Regions from separate parts of the Luteibacter sp. GL_149 genome, predicted to be linked through region 2. Evidence: riboswitches for the same ligand, from Rfam matches in the RefSeq annotation. Region 2 holds a riboswitch; each other region holds the start of a gene.
What was found. Region 2 has a riboswitch for cobalamin ahead of AC3IR3_RS14230 (CoA-acylating methylmalonate-semialdehyde dehydrogenase). Riboswitches for the same ligand answer to the same signal wherever they lie in the genome.
Positions count from the first base shown of each region.

Region 1 (4,936 bases), 1.1 Mb from region 2:
TTCGACACCTGCGGCTCGATGCACTCGTAGCAACCGGCGATGGACGCGATGGTCGCGGTCGGCGCGATGGCGATCAGCAGCGAGTTGCGCAGACCGTGTGCCTTGATCTTTTCGCGCAGTGCGGTCCAGCGGTCGTCCTTGCCATTCGGCCTGGCCTGCGGCCAGTAGTCGAACTGCATGTCGCCGTTGGCGGCGCGCGTTTCGGAGAAGCCCGGATGCGCGCCTTCGCGTTCGGCGATCTCGTTCGACATCGTCAGCGCATTGAAATAGATCTCTTCGGCGATGCGGGTCGACAGCGCGAGTGCCTCGGCCGAGTCGAACGGCAGGCGCAGCTTGAAGAAGACGTCCTGCAGGCCCATCACGCCCAGGCCGACCGGACGCCACTTCACGTTCGCCGTCTTCGCGGTGGAGATCGGATAGAAGTTCAGGTCGATGACGCGGTCGAGCTGGCGCACGGCGATACGCACCGTGGAGGCGAGCTTTTCGTAATCGAACTGACCGTCGACAACATGGCGCGACAGGTTGATCGAGCCCAAGTTGCACACGGCCGTTTCGTCGGCCGACGTGACTTCCAGAATCTCGGTGCACAGGTTCGACAGATGGATGACGTTTTCCGGCTTCGCGGTCTGGTTGCTGGTGGCGTTCGAGCGATCCTTGAACGTCATCCAGCCGTTGCCGGTCTGGGCCAGCGAACGCAGCATGCGGGCGTAAAGCTCGCGCGCCTTCACCGTCTTTACGGCGAGGCCGTCGGCTTCCGCTTTCGCGTACGCGGCATCGAACGTCTCGCCCCACGTGTCGACGAAGTGCGGCACGATCTTCGGGTCGAACAGCGACCAGTCGCCATCGGTTTCGACGCGACGCATGAAAAGGTCGGGAACCCAGTTGGCGAGATTGAGGTTATGCGTGCGGCGCGCATCGTCGCCGGTGTTCTCGCGCAGCTCGAGGAATTCCTCGATATCCGCGTGCCACGATTCCAGGTAAACGCATGCGGCGCCCTTGCGCTTGCCACCCTGGTTCACGGCGGCGACGGAAGCGTCGAGGGTCTTCAGCCACGGCACGAGGCCGTTCGAATGACCGTTGGTGCCCTTGATCAGCGAACCGCGCGAACGGATGCGCGAGTACGCCAGACCGATGCCGCCGGCGAACTTGGACAGCTGCGCGACGTCGCCGTACTTCTGGTAGATGCTTTCCAGCGCGTCCAGTGGCGAATCGAGCAGGAAGCACGAAGACAGCTGCTCGTGCGCGGTGCCGGCGTTGAACAGCGTGGGCGAGCTGGCGAGGTATTCCAGCGACGACAGCAGCTTGTACAGCTCCAGCGTTTCGCCGATGTCGTTGCCGCCCAGCGCGCACGCGATGCGCATGAAGAAATACTGCGGCGTTTCGATCACGGTGCGCTTCTGCGGATGGCGCAGAAGATAACGGTCGTACACCGTGCGCAGGCCGAAGTATTCGAAGCGGCGCGAGGCGTGCGTGTCGATGGCGTCGTTGAGCTTGCGCGAGTTGATCGCGACGAAGTCGCGCAGGCGGTCGTTCAGGATGCCCAGCTCGTGACCGCGCAGGATCGACTGCGAGAACGACTGGATCTCCTGGCCCGACACTTCCTTGTCGACGAATGCCGACAACAGACGCGCTGCCAGCTGGCCGTATTCCGGTTCCTCGGCGGTGAGCGCGGCCGAGGTGCGGATCGAAAGCTGGTCGAGTTCCTGCGTGGTGGCGCCGTCGTACAGACCACCGATGGTCTTGAGGGCGACACGCATCGGGTCGACGGCGAAGAGGCCGTCGGCGCTGCGAGTCACCGCGCGCACGATCTTGTTGACGTCGACGGTTTCATGGCCACCGTTGCGCTTGGTGACGCGCATCTGGCCGGGGTTGTGCGGAGGAGTCAGGGTGAAGTCCGGTGCGGGACGCTCGGCGCTGGTCTTGTAACCGGCGGCCGGAGCCTTGTCGTTGCTGGAAGGAGTCGCTGCGGCGTCGGCCGGCGATGCGGTGCGCTCGCGCGCGGAGGAATCCATTGTTGTTGTCATTTTTAGGCTTGCCCCATGGCCAGGAAAGCTTGCCTGCTCCCACGCGCAGGGCGAGTAACCGGGTGAGCTTCGCGGACAGGTCGAGGGCGGACACCCTGAGGGCTCCGCGCCGCGACGTCCCTCCCCGCGGAGGTCGTCACCACTACCGTCGCCGATCGGGCGGCGGTCGCTGGCAGGTCTTCGGACTTCGTGGGCATGGACCTTTCGATCCGCCTACCTGTCGCTTCCCAGCCCCCTGAGGACCAGTGCATTGACAGGATCGTTCCCACTTACCGCTGCGGGGCAGTTCCGGATTTACACCGGGATTCCCTTTTAAGTCCGACCGACAGCCGCGTCTGGACGGACACCAACGAGGCACACGATATAGGCGGGCGACAGTCAGGTCAACACAAGATGTAGTGTGTTCGGCCTATGTCATTGATTGGGCTTCGGAACGAATTTTTCAATGGTTTCACGGGCGGGAAAGGCCCAGAACCGGTCGAAAATCTCAAGTATTTTCGACCGGTTTTTTCGGCATGGCGTGGGTCGTCCCGCGCCGCTTCGTCGGGTCTGTTACATCCCGATCATCGACTTACCCTGCGACAGCACCTTGTCGCAGACCTTCTGGGTCAGCTGCTGCTTCAGGTCGCCGCCCGAGCTGGAGCCGCCGCCAAGCGAGCCAAGGCTCAGGCCCTTGGTGCTGCCGCTACCCAGCGATCCCAGGTCGACGCTCTTCCCGTCGCCCGTCTTCAGGATGCCGTTGGCGCCATCGGTATAGCCCTTGTCCTTCGTGGCCGACGACGAAGACGACTTGCCGCCGATGCCGTATTTGCCCATAAGTTTGTCGGTTGCCGAGCCGGACCCGCTGTCGTTGCCGGCGGCTTTCGTATCGCCCGTGACGGAGCCCAGGAGCTTGTCCTTCACGGACGAGGCGCCGCTGTCGCCGCCCAGGAAGTTGTTCTTCAGGCAGTACTGGATGATGCCCGCCGCATTGGTCGCGCTACCGGAGGTCAGCGACGAGGCGGAGTTTCCGCCCACCATGCCCTTCAGTTGGTCGAGGTTCTGGGCCGACGCGGAGCCGGTGGCCAGGACGAGCGCAAAGGCAAGATACGACAGGCTGCTGGACGGTTTCATGGCGGAGCTCCTGCTTCAAGGGAGCCCATAAGTAACTCCGCGAATGTTAGCCGGATGTGTCCGTCCGCACGGGACCGGTCATGGATCGCAGCACGCCATCCCGGCGGATCAGGCCGTGATAGAGCGCGGCGCTGACATGCACGACGACGGTCAGGAACAGCAGGTAGGCAAGATACCCGTGCGCGGCGCGCAGCCAGGCGAAAGCGACCGGATTCGCGGACAGGATGGACGGCAGCCGTAGCGACGCGCTCAGCATCACCGGCTCGCCGCTCGCCGACACCATTGCCCAGCCGATCAGAGGCATCGCGATCATCAGTGCATACAGCAACAGGTGCGATCCGTACGCGGCGAGTTTCTGCCACAGGGGCAGATCGGCGGGCAGCGGAGGCGGACGGTGGCGAAGGCGGATGGCGATACGCAGGATCGCGAGGATAAGAATCGCGATGCCCAGCGGCTTGTGGATGTGGATCAGCGTTTCGTGCCGTTCGGACACCGACGCGACCATGCCCGCGCCGATGAACAGCATGGACAGGATCATGATCGCCATCAGCCAGTGCAGCGCACGGGCGAGCGGATGGAACATGTCGGCACGGGTGTTCATCGTGCACCCTCCTTTGTCAGGCCACGGGCTTCCTCGGTCGTCCGTCGACGATACGAATCGGCGTAAGCGGCGGAGCGCGCCGCGAGCAGCGGGTCGTTCGAGCCCTCGATGCCGGCGGGCAACACTAATGGGTCGTAGTTGACGTCGCGGCAGGGGCCGCTGTCCTGGGGCTCGGTCGCCTGCACGGTGAGCGTGCCGGCGTCGATCTGCTTGTGGTCGGGCGACCACGCCTGAGCGGCGTCGTCGATCGCGTCGCCGGGGGCAGCCAGTGTCACCAGAAGATGCCAGCGCAATGGACCGGCGGCCAGACGCCTGACGAGGTCGGCGGCGAGGTAATCCGGATCGCCTGCCGGGCCGGGGGCGGCATCGGTGGCCTCGGGGATCAACGCCCAGCGGACCGCCTGCTTATCGCCCTTGCCGTCGACGAAGTAGAAGGAGTTGATCGACGAATAAGCCTCCGTCGCATAGCTGGCGGACGGCCTCGCGGTCTTCACCCAGGTAAGGAATGGCTTGGTCTCGGGGTGGGCCGCAAAGAACGCGGCGACCTTCCTCGGATCGGGTTTACCCGTGGAAGGGTCCGCCGCGGTGGCCAGTTGCTGATCGTAGAAGGCTTGGGGCGTGGACACCGGGAAGACCGGCATGGCATTCATCCCCGTGCGCCACTGCTGCCCGTCCGGTAGCGCGAAACGCAGTGCGAAGCTCCGGATCGGAATACTGCCGTCGGGTGCATAGGGATTGCCGCCGGGCAGGGCGAGGCGTCCCAGTACGGGTGTCTGCTGGCCTTGTTCGAAGACGCTGGCCGTCGACAGGTTTGCCGCGGCACCGCTGCCTTCGAACACGCCTGTCACGCAAACACCTTTGGCGTGGTTGCGTCGGAAGCCGGGATGGTCGCCGCCGTTGTGCTGGAGCGCATCGACGATACGTTCGGGCGTGAGTCGATGCGGCGCCAGCCATCCCCCGACGTAACCGAAGGCTGCTACCGAGACGATCGCGACGCCACCTATCGCGGCGAAGCGCAGCACGCGTCGTCGCGGATCGAGCGGAGGTCTGGACGGCGTTTGGATAGGCATTGCGCAAGGCTCCGCGTGAGATGACCTTCAATTGACCGGCGAGTGCCGCATTTGCTTTCGTGACCCACGGCCTTTCCCGTGGCCGGACCCCGCCGCTAGGATCGACGGGTTAGCCGATGCGTGGCATC
Region 1 covers NZ_CM174395.1:4,310,706-4,315,641, reverse strand. Annotated here, with positions in the region: gene AC3IR3_RS18950 (ribonucleoside-diphosphate reductase subunit alpha) at 1-1,859, opposite strand, end outside; cobalamin riboswitch at 2,179-2,390, opposite strand; gene AC3IR3_RS18945 (DUF2501 domain-containing protein) at 2,577-3,137, opposite strand; gene AC3IR3_RS18940 (cytochrome b) at 3,184-3,738, opposite strand; gene AC3IR3_RS18935 (catalase family peroxidase) at 3,735-4,808, opposite strand; gene AC3IR3_RS18930 (family 78 glycoside hydrolase catalytic domain) at 4,925-4,936, shown strand, end outside.
Region 1: it holds a riboswitch for cobalamin, as region 2 does, so the genes downstream of both, AC3IR3_RS18950 (ribonucleoside-diphosphate reductase subunit alpha) here and AC3IR3_RS14230 (CoA-acylating methylmalonate-semialdehyde dehydrogenase) in region 2, are expected to answer to the same signal.

Region 2 (4,936 bases):
ACTCCCGGCAAAAACGGCAGGCGCTTGAGGCCAGCCCGGAACATGACTCAGGCGACGATCGAGCAGTCTTTGGAACCCTTGAGCGAGGCCTCAGTCGTTTCGTCCTCGCCGTCCTTGTGTTCTTCTTCGTTGTCGCTCGGCATCTGCGTGCCGGTATTGTCGTCGCTCGGCATCTGGGTGCCGGTATGATCCATCTGCGTCGCCATGAACGAATGCTGCCTCAGCTGGCTGCGAAGTTCGCCGGCATCGCCGGCCAGAATCGCGGCACGCAATGGTTCGTCGATCTGCGCCTCCGCCATCGCGTGCTCCAGCTCTTCGGGCGATGCGCCACGCAGTCGCGCGTCCTGCCCCAATTTCTCCAGAAAATCGACGACACTCGACATCGAACCATCCCCCGATAGCTGGCGGTTTCAAGACCTGGCCAGTGGCTGTGCGGTGCCCCCCTTGGGCACGGCGACAGCGCGATCATATCCCGCGCGGGGAGCGATCACACTGGTAATTTCACGCGAGTCCGCCGGGGCGAATCGGTCAGGACTTACCGGCCAGCTCCAGGTCGATGGCCGCGAGCCGGGCCCGGACGTCCTTATTCGGCCGCATGGCATGGGCTGGCGGCAGCGCCAACGTGTCGGACATGCCGACATTGGATCGAGGTAAATCGCGCAGCGCCAGGCGTTCGATCCGTGGCGACTGGATAGGCAGCGTGGGCGCCTGATAGATGACGACCTCGTGATCCAGGGAGTAATCCTCGCTCAGCACGTCCACGAGAATCTGCAGATAGGGCTCGCTGGTGGAGAACTTTCCCTTGGACATGTCACCGGTGACACCCACCTGCCAGAGCACCAGCCAGGCGCTGGGATCCACGCGGCGGTGATTGATCATGAACTGGCTGGCTTCGAAATGCTGGCATCCATAGGTACCCGGATCGATGCCGAGGTCCGCGTAAAGGCAGTCCTCCGACGATACGCCCGGTTCCATATGGGCCGGGTATCCCTCGCGGCGGGCCTGCTCGATGGACTTGTGCGGTGCCCAGGCGAATACCCCCGGGTGCCCATAGAAGACGCCGCAGACGCGCTTTCCCGCCCGTACTTCGGTCAGCATGGCGTCGACCATTTGCCGGTAGGTTTCGATTCTCGGCTTACCTTTCGCGTAGTACGGCTGCAGGCTGCGGACGTCCTTATGCATGCCCGACAGCCATAATTCGACGACACCATCGGATACCCCGACGAAGACGACGTCCGCCGCTTCGATGTGGCTGCGCGCCAGCGGTCCCATGTGCGCACCCAGGGTCATGCCGGTGCCCACGCAGACCAGGCTGCCTTTGGATGGGGAAGTGCTCAAACGCGATCTCTCCTGAAGGGATGGTGTCGCGGGCGAGCATACGACGGTTTGCGGACTATGGCGCAGTGCAGCTTGTTCGCCGGGGCGCGAACGTTACACTCGTGGGACCACAGGTGTCCTGCCGCCGTCATTCCGGTGCGCAGGGTGAAACGGGAAGCTGGTGCGGATCGATCGATCCCAAGCCGGCGCTGCCCCCGCAACGGTAGGCGAGAAAACCCGACTGAAGAACCACTGCGAAAGCGGGAAGGTGTCGGGGTGATGCGAATCGCATCGCTCGCAAGCCCGGAGACCGGCCAGTGGCGGACACCTTGCGTGTCCTTCCTCGGGTGTTGCGGTGGGCAACCAGGCGAGCTTCGTCGGTGCCGCATCCGCTCGCATCGACGTGTCTTGTCTGGCTCCGCAGCTCCCTTCGCGGGTGAGCGATACGGAGACAAAACAGATGAACAAGTTGAGCGGCGTTGCGACCGAAGTCGCAAGCGTCAAATTATTGATCGGCGGCGCGTTCGTCGAATCGACCTCCACGCAATGGCGCGATGTCGTCAATCCGGCGACTCAGGATGTCCTGGCGCGCGTTCCCTTCGCGACGGCAAACGAAGTGGATGCCGCTGTGGCATCGGCCAAAGAAGCATTCCGGACCTGGCGCAAGACGCCTATCGGCGTGCGTGCACGCATCTTCCTCAAGTATCAGCAGCTGATCCGCGAGCACATGGGCGAACTCGCGTCGATCCTCACGGCCGAGCAGGGTAAGACGCTGCCCGATGCCGAGGGCGATGTTTTCCGTGGACTGGAAGTCGTGGAACACGCGGCAGGTATCGGCAACCTGCAACTGGGCGAACTGGCCAACAACGTTGCCGGTGGCGTCGACACCTATACGTTATTGCAGCCGCTTGGCGTCTGCGCGGGCATTACGCCGTTCAATTTCCCGGCGATGATTCCGTTGTGGATGTTTCCCATGGCGATCGCGACCGGCAATACCTTCGTGCTGAAGCCATCCGAACAGGACCCGATGGTGACGATGCGCCTGGTCGAACTCGCGCTGGAAGCAGGCATTCCCAAGGGTGTACTCAATGTCGTCCACGGTGGCGAAGAGGTCGTCAACGCCATCTGCGACCACCCCGATATCAAAGCCGTGTCGTTCGTTGGATCGACGAAGGTGGGGACGCATGTCTATCATCGTGCATCGCAGGCCGGGAAGCGCGTCCAGTGCATGATGGGTGCGAAGAATCACGCGGTGGTGCTTCCGGATGCCAACCGCGAGCAGACGCTCAACGCGCTTGCCGGCGCGGCGTTCGGTGCGGCGGGCCAGCGTTGCATGGCGGCGTCGACCGCGGTACTGGTGGGCGAGGCGCGGTCCTGGATTCCCGAGCTGGTAGCGAAAGCAAAAACCCTCCGGGTCAATGCGGGTAGCGAGTCGGGCACCGACGTCGGTCCGCTTATTTCTTGTGCGGCGCGCGAACGGGTAGAAGGCTATATCGCATCCGGCGTACAGCAGGGCGCGATCCTGGAGCTCGACGGACGTTCGCCGAGCGTGCCCGGTTATGAGAGCGGAAACTTCGTCGGACCGACGATCTTCTCGGGCGTCAAACCCGGCATGCGGATCTACGACGAAGAAATCTTCGGGCCGGTACTCGTCATCCTCGGTGCGGATTCGCTGGACGAAGCCATCGAGCTGATCAACGCCAACCCCAACGGAAACGGCACGGCCCTCTTTACGCAAAGTGGCGCCGCCGCACGTCGTTTCCAGGAGGACATCGATGTCGGTCAGGTCGGTATCAATGTGCCGATTCCTGTGCCCGTACCGTTGTTTTCGTTTACCGGGTCGCGCGCATCGAAACTTGGCGACCTCGGTCCTTACGGTAAGCAGGTCGTTCTTTTCTATACCCAGACCAAGACGGTGACGCAGCGCTGGTTCGACGACGACACGCTGCATGTCGGGGTCAACACCACGATCAGTCTGAAGTAATGGTGGCGGCCATGGACATTCACGTAACGCCGCCGCCATGGGATCTCGGTGAGGATCAGCTTGCCTTCCGCGAGGCGGCCCGGGCCTTTGCCGTGGCGGAACTGGCACCGCATGCCGCGCGCTGGGACGCGCACTGCGAATTTCCGCGCGAAGCCATCGGCAAAGCGGGCGAGCTGGGTTTTTGCGGGTTATATGTCGACGAGATAGCTGGCGGATCGGGCCTGACCCGGCTGGATGCCGCGATCGTGTTCGAAGAACTGGCAGCTATCGATCCGTCTACAGCGGCCTTTATCAGTATCCACAACATGGCGACATGGATGCTGACGGCGCATGCGCGTCCCGCGCTGAGGGACGTATGGGGACCGCCGCTCGCATCGGGCAGGAAGCTTGCTTCGTATTGCCTGACCGAGCCCGGCGCCGGTTCCGATGCCGCTTCTCTGAAGACGCGTGCCGTACGCGATGGCGATCGCTATGTTATCGACGGCGCGAAAGCATTCATCTCCGGTGCGGGTGCCACCGATGTCATGGTGGTGATGGCGCGCACGGGCGGCAACGGTGCCGGTGGCATCAGCGCGTTCGCGGTGCCCGCCGATGCGAAGGGTATCGGTTACGGTCGCAAGGAAGAGAAGCTGGGCTGGAACAGCCAGCCCACGCGCAGCGTCAGCTTCGACGGGGTGCGTGTTCCCCTCGATCATCTGCTGGGCGAGGAGGGAGGCGGTTTCAGGCTCGCCATGAAAGGCCTGGATGGCGGACGCACGAATATCGCCGCATGTTCGCTCGGCGCCGCACAGGGCGCGATCGATGCCGCGCGGCGTTACATGGGCGAGCGGCGGCAGTTCGGGAAGAAGATCGGCGAATTCCAGGCATTGCAGTTCAAGCTCGCCGACATGGCGACTCAACTGGTCGCCGCGCGACAGATGGTGCATACGGCGGCACGCAAACTCGACGCCGGCACGCCGGATGCATCCGTGTGGTGCGCCATGGCCAAGCGGTTCGCCACGGACGCCGGCTTTGCGATCTGCAACGATGCGCTGCAGATCCATGGCGGATATGGCTATATCCGCGAGTACCCGATCGAGCGGTTGCTCCGCGATTGCCGCGTGCACCAGATACTCGAAGGGACCAACGAAATCATGCGCGTGATCATTGCGCGCCACCTGCTCAACACCGAAGAGGAATTGCGATGAGTTCGCACCGCGGCACGTCCTACACGAATCTGCAGATGGAGGTCGACGATCATGTGGCGATTGTCACGATCGCCAATCCACCGGCCAACACCTGGACCCGGGACAGCCTCGCCGCGTTGCGCGATCTTGTCGTCGACCTGAACAGCGATCGCGATATCTACGCGCTGGTTATCACCGGCGAAGGCGAAAAATTTTACTCCGCCGGTGCGGATCTGAAGCAGTTCGCCGATGGCGACAAGGCGCTGGCGCGCGATGCCGCACGCCGGTTTGGCGAAGCGTTCGAAGCGTTGAGCGCATTTCGCGGCGTCAGTATCGCCGCGATCAACGGCTATGCCATGGGTGGTGGCCTGGAATGCGCGCTGGCCTGCGATCTGCGTATCGCCGAGGAACAGGCGCAGATGGCGCTTCCGGAAGCGAGCGTCGGCTTGCTTCCCTGTGCGGGCGGCAC
Region 2 covers NZ_CM174395.1:3,216,810-3,221,745, reverse strand. Annotated here, with positions in the region: gene AC3IR3_RS14240 (hypothetical protein) at 48-383, opposite strand; gene AC3IR3_RS14235 (SAM-dependent methyltransferase) at 529-1,338, opposite strand; cobalamin riboswitch at 1,433-1,650, shown strand; gene AC3IR3_RS14230 (CoA-acylating methylmalonate-semialdehyde dehydrogenase) at 1,778-3,301, shown strand; gene AC3IR3_RS14225 (acyl-CoA dehydrogenase family protein) at 3,301-4,488, shown strand; gene AC3IR3_RS14220 (enoyl-CoA hydratase) at 4,485-4,936, shown strand, end outside.

Region 3 (4,936 bases), 1.4 Mb from region 2:
TCGTCGACGACGAAGCCGATGCATAGCACCAGCGCCATCAGGGACAGCGTGTTCAGCGTATATCCCAGCGACCACATGATGACGAATGCGCCGGCCAGCGAAAGCGGCACCGAAAGCGTCGCGATCATGGTCGGACCCATGCGGCGCAGGAACACCATCATCACCGCCACCACCATCACGATGCTGATGAGCAGCGCGACCTTTACCTCGTGCAGCGCGGAACGCGTCGTCTGGGTCAGGTCGAAGATGGGGGTAACGATGGCGTCGGCGGGGAGCGAGTGGGCAAAGCGGGGCAGCGCCGCGCGAATGGCTTCGGCCGTTTCGATCGAGTTGGCATTCGGGCGCTTGCTGATCTGCATGCTGACGGCGCGCTCGCCCTGGAACCAGGCGGCCTGGTATTCGTCCTGCGCACCGCTCTGCACCTTCGCGATATCGCCCAGGCGCACCGGCACGTTATTGCGTACCGCGATCAACAGGGCGGCGAAATCCTTTGGCTCGCGCAGACCGTCATTGGCCAGCACGGTCATCTGGGTGGTGCCGTCGCTGATCGTGCCCTGCGGCGAATTCACGTTAGCCGCGTGCAGGGCGTTCGAGACGTCGTTGGTGGTCAGCCCCTTGGACGAGAGGGCATTGGTATCCAGTTCGACGCGTACCGCATGCGGGGTACCGCCGAAGACCTGCACGCGCGATACGCCCGGAATCTGTGCCACGGCCGGCGCCAGCAGCGTGTCCACCGTGTCGTAGAGCCTGTCCGGGGGAAGGCTTTTCGAGGTGATCGATACAAGCAGCACGGGGATCGAGCCCGTGTCGAACTTGAAGTACTGCGGGGGCGACGGCATGCCGGTCGGAAGATCTTTCGCCGCCGCGTTGATGGCAGCCTGGACGTCGCGCGCCGCCTTGTCCGTACTGCGATCCATGGTGAAACGGACCTGCACGAAGCCCGAGCCTTCGTTGCTGCTCGAATACATGCGGTCGACGCCGGGAATCTGCCCGAGGTGGCGTTCCAGCGGCGCGATGATGGTCGAGGCCATCGTCTGCGCGTTGGCTCCCGGCATCTGCGCGGACACGAAAACGGCGGGCACGTCGACGGACGGCAGCGCGGCGACGCCGAGCAGCAGATAGGCGATGAAGCCGGCGATCAGCAATCCCGCCGCCAGTAGCGACGTTCCGATGGGCCGGCGAATGAATGGGGCAAAGATATTCACGAACACTCCCTGTAGCGCGACAAGCATAACCGCGCACAGTGGACTTTATGCCCGCCGTTCGTTGCAGTTACGTGTGCCTTAAGTCGCTCCCCTGCCGGAAGGCAGGGGTCGGGAGGAGCATGAATAAGCTTTGTCGCGCGGCCGGTTGCACCGCACTGGACCCCTGCCTGCGTAGGGGGTGACGAACGACGATGAGGGGCATTCACGGAGCGCATCGCCAGCACGACGATGCACCCCGACTACCCCTCACCGTCGTCCCGCCCCGGTCTCCGGAAGAACGAAAGCGCCGTATCGGACGCTCTTGCTCTTACAGCCCCGGCATATACCGCACGGTCACGTAGTACGTCCGGCCGAGCTGGTTATAGAAAGCCACCGTCTCGTACGAGTGATCGAACACGTTCGCGACGCGGCCCTGCAGGCTCCAGCCCGGCTGGAAGCGCCAGGTGGCGCGCAGGTCGGTCGTGGCGTAGCCACCCAGGCGACGGGTGTTCGCCGCATTGTCGTAGCTCTTGCCCGCGGCGTTCAGCGTGCCACCGATCGTGAAGTCGCCAAGATCGCGGTCGAGATCGATGCGGCCGGTCTGATCGGGGCGGCGTGCCAGTTTGTTGTTGTACTGGTCGCCTTCCGTGCGGTTGCGCGGCTGCTGCCAGGTCAGGTACGTGCGCACATGCCAGCCGTCGACATCGGCGCCGAGCTGACCTTCCACGCCGCGAACGCGAGCCTTGTCCACATTGATCGGCAGGAAATTCGAGTCGAAGCCGATGAGATCGTCGAACTTCGTCTGGTAGGCGTTGACCGCCCAGTTCCAGATGCCCGGCGTGCCGGACAGGCCGATTTCCGCCGTCTTCGCCTTTTCGGGCTTCAGGACAACCGGTGCGCCATACGGGTAGTACACGTCGTTGAACGATGGCGCGTGGAACGAGGTGCCGTACGACGCCGTGACCTTCATGCCGTTGTCGAACCGGAAACCGTACGCGGCGGCGCCGGTCGTGTGGTTGTCGAACTGGCTGTTATGGTCGCGGCGCACCGACAGCTGGATCTCGTGGGGGCCAAAGATGCCCTGGTACAGCGCGAAGACGCCCGTGTTGTTGCGGTTGTCGCGTGCGTAGCCCGTGTCGCTGTCCAGGTGTTCCTTCTGGTAGTCGACGCCGGCGCTCAGGATCTGGCCCGGGGCGAGGGTGAAGTCGTTCTGCCAGGAAGCCTGGTTGCGCTTCGAGTACAGGTAACCCGTGCGCTTCATGTTGGCGTTGTATTCGGCGCCGTTGAGATAGTTGTCGGCGCGGTCGATGTTCTGGCCGACGTTGAACGTCATGCGCCACATGTCGAGCGGGCTGAAGGCGAGCTTTGCGCCAGCAATCTGCTGCGAGCGACGGGTGAAGTTCTGGAAGCTGCCGTCGTATTCGATGTCGCCCTTGCTGCGCAGCCAGTTGGCCGCGAGCTCGGTACCGTCGTCGAAGCGGTAGCCGCCGCTCAGCGCGCCGTTATAGGTGCGATAGGAATCCTTGTCCGGCTCGTCGACGAAGCAGCCGGCGAAGGCCTTGGCGGCACCGACGCGGCAGGCATTGATGCCGGTGGTGTACTGGCCACCGAGGCTGGCGTTGTACCAGCCGTGGCCGTCGCCGCCGGACAGGCCGAACTGGCCGCCGACCAGGCCGTGGCTGCCGCCGGTCATGCTGATCGAGGGCGTCGGTGCCTCACCGGCCTGGCCGTGGCGGGTGAAAATCTGGATGACGCCGCCGATGGCGTCCGAACCGTAAAGGCTGGAGCGCGGACCGCGCACGATCTCGATGTGGTCGATCTGCTCCACGGGCAGCTGTTCGTAAGCGGGAATGCCGGCGCCAACGGTGCCGATACGCACACCATCGACCAGGACCAGTGTGTGGCTGGAGTTCGATCCGCGCATGAAGAGAGAGGTTTGCTGACCCAGGCCGCCCGAATTGGCGATCGAGATACCCGGCAGGCCGGTGAGCAACTCCGCGACCGACTGGGGCTGCAGGCGTTCGATATCGTCGCGCGTGATCACGGTGACCGGTGCGAGCGTTTCGTCGAGCGGCATGGCGGAGCGCGTGGCCGTCACGACAACCGGATCGAGCTTGTTCGCTGTGTTCTGGTCGGCGGCATGGGCCGCGGCGATGCACGACAGCAGGGCGGTCGCGAGCAGGGTCTTCTTCATGGAACGTTTCTTCCTCTACCGCGTTGAAGCGCGGGTGTTAGCCAGCGTGAGGCTGGAAGGGAAGACATCGCGAACGCGACGCGCAGCCGCTGAAGGCCGCGCAAAGGTCCCCGATTCGCCCTCCGCGAACCAGCCAATAAAGCGCCGCGTACGCGCTTCGAAGCGCATACGAGCTATCGGGCCGGTCTCCGGACTCGCGCACGACGTGTCTGCACACGTCCGGACCGGCGCCTTCCCGCGCTTGGCGCAGTGGCGTCTCGCCGATCCGGGAATACCGCGTCGCGGTATTCCACTCGCTTACCGTTGCGGGGGCAGTGCCGGCCTTGTCGCGCCTTAAAAGGGCGACGCACCGGCTTCCCGTTTAATCCTTCCGGCGGACGCCGTCGGGACACCCGAACCGCGCCACTTTAGCGTTGCGCTTCAAAACCAGCAAGTTAAGAACTCGTTTACGGAATTTCTTCACGAAATCGTAAGAACGGCACTTGACCGACGCAAAAACCTGCGAGTAGGGTCGGCGTGAGCTCAGCGTCCGGTCCAGGGGAAATCCCTGGACGAGAGGGGCACTACCGCCAGTTACAGCCGTCCGGAGGGGGGCGCTGCCGTCGAAAGTGCGGATGGTCTGGGTTCGAACAGAGTTCGGTTGCGGCTTGCGACCGTCTCATTTGCTGTTAATTTCTGGGGAGAAACAAAATGCAGCGCTCCATCAACCGCAGCCCCGTGCTGCGTCGGTCCGTCTTGTGCACCGCGCTTGCCCTGAGTCTGGCAAGCGGCGCGGTCCTGGCACAGTCCAATGCTTCCGGTGTCGTTTTCGGCCGCGTCGCGCAGCCCGAAGGCAGCGTCGTCCATCTGCAGAACCTGGACACGGGCCTGACCCGTGACGTCGGCGTCGATGCCGACGGCCGCTATCGCGCAAGCTCGCTGCCGGTCGGCCGCTACAAGGTATCCGTCGAACGCGGCGGCCAGACCGTCGAAACCCGCGATAACGTCCAGGTCTCGCTTGGCGGCGGTGTCGACGTGTCGTTCGCTGGCTCAGCCGCGCCGGGATCGGCTCAGACCCTCGAAGGCGTGCAGGTCACCGGCAACGTCCTGCCTGCGATCGACGTTTCGTCCGTCGACTCGCGCACCGTCCTCACGTCCCAGCAGTTGCAGAAGCTTCCGCTGGCCCGCGACGTCACCGCCGCCGCGCTTCTCGCGCCAGGCGTTGTCGCAGGCGATAGCCGTTACGGCAACGTGGCGTCCTTCGGTGGTTCGTCCGCGTCGGAAAACCAGTACTACATCAACGGTTATGCGGTAACCAATGCGCTGACCGGTCTTGGCTTCACCAGCCTGCCGTTCGACGCCATCGACCAGCAGCAGATCTTCACCGGCGGCTACGGCGCCGAATACGGCCGTTCGACCGGTGGCGTGATCAACGTCGTCACCAAGCGCGGCGGTAACGAGTGGAAAGCTGGCGTCGGCATGTACATCACGCCGCAGTACTTCCGTCAGTCGCCGCGCAGCATTTATCGTACGAACGGTCAGCTCTTCCAGTACCGCGGCGACAACAAGAGCACGGACA
Region 3 covers NZ_CM174395.1:4,624,808-4,629,743, reverse strand. Annotated here, with positions in the region: gene AC3IR3_RS20265 (efflux RND transporter permease subunit) at 1-1,205, opposite strand, end outside; gene AC3IR3_RS20260 (TonB-dependent receptor domain-containing protein) at 1,513-3,378, opposite strand; cobalamin riboswitch at 3,541-3,788, opposite strand; gene AC3IR3_RS20255 (TonB-dependent receptor) at 4,069-4,936, shown strand, end outside.
Region 3: it holds a riboswitch for cobalamin, as region 2 does, so the genes downstream of both, AC3IR3_RS20260 (TonB-dependent receptor domain-containing protein) here and AC3IR3_RS14230 (CoA-acylating methylmalonate-semialdehyde dehydrogenase) in region 2, are expected to answer to the same signal.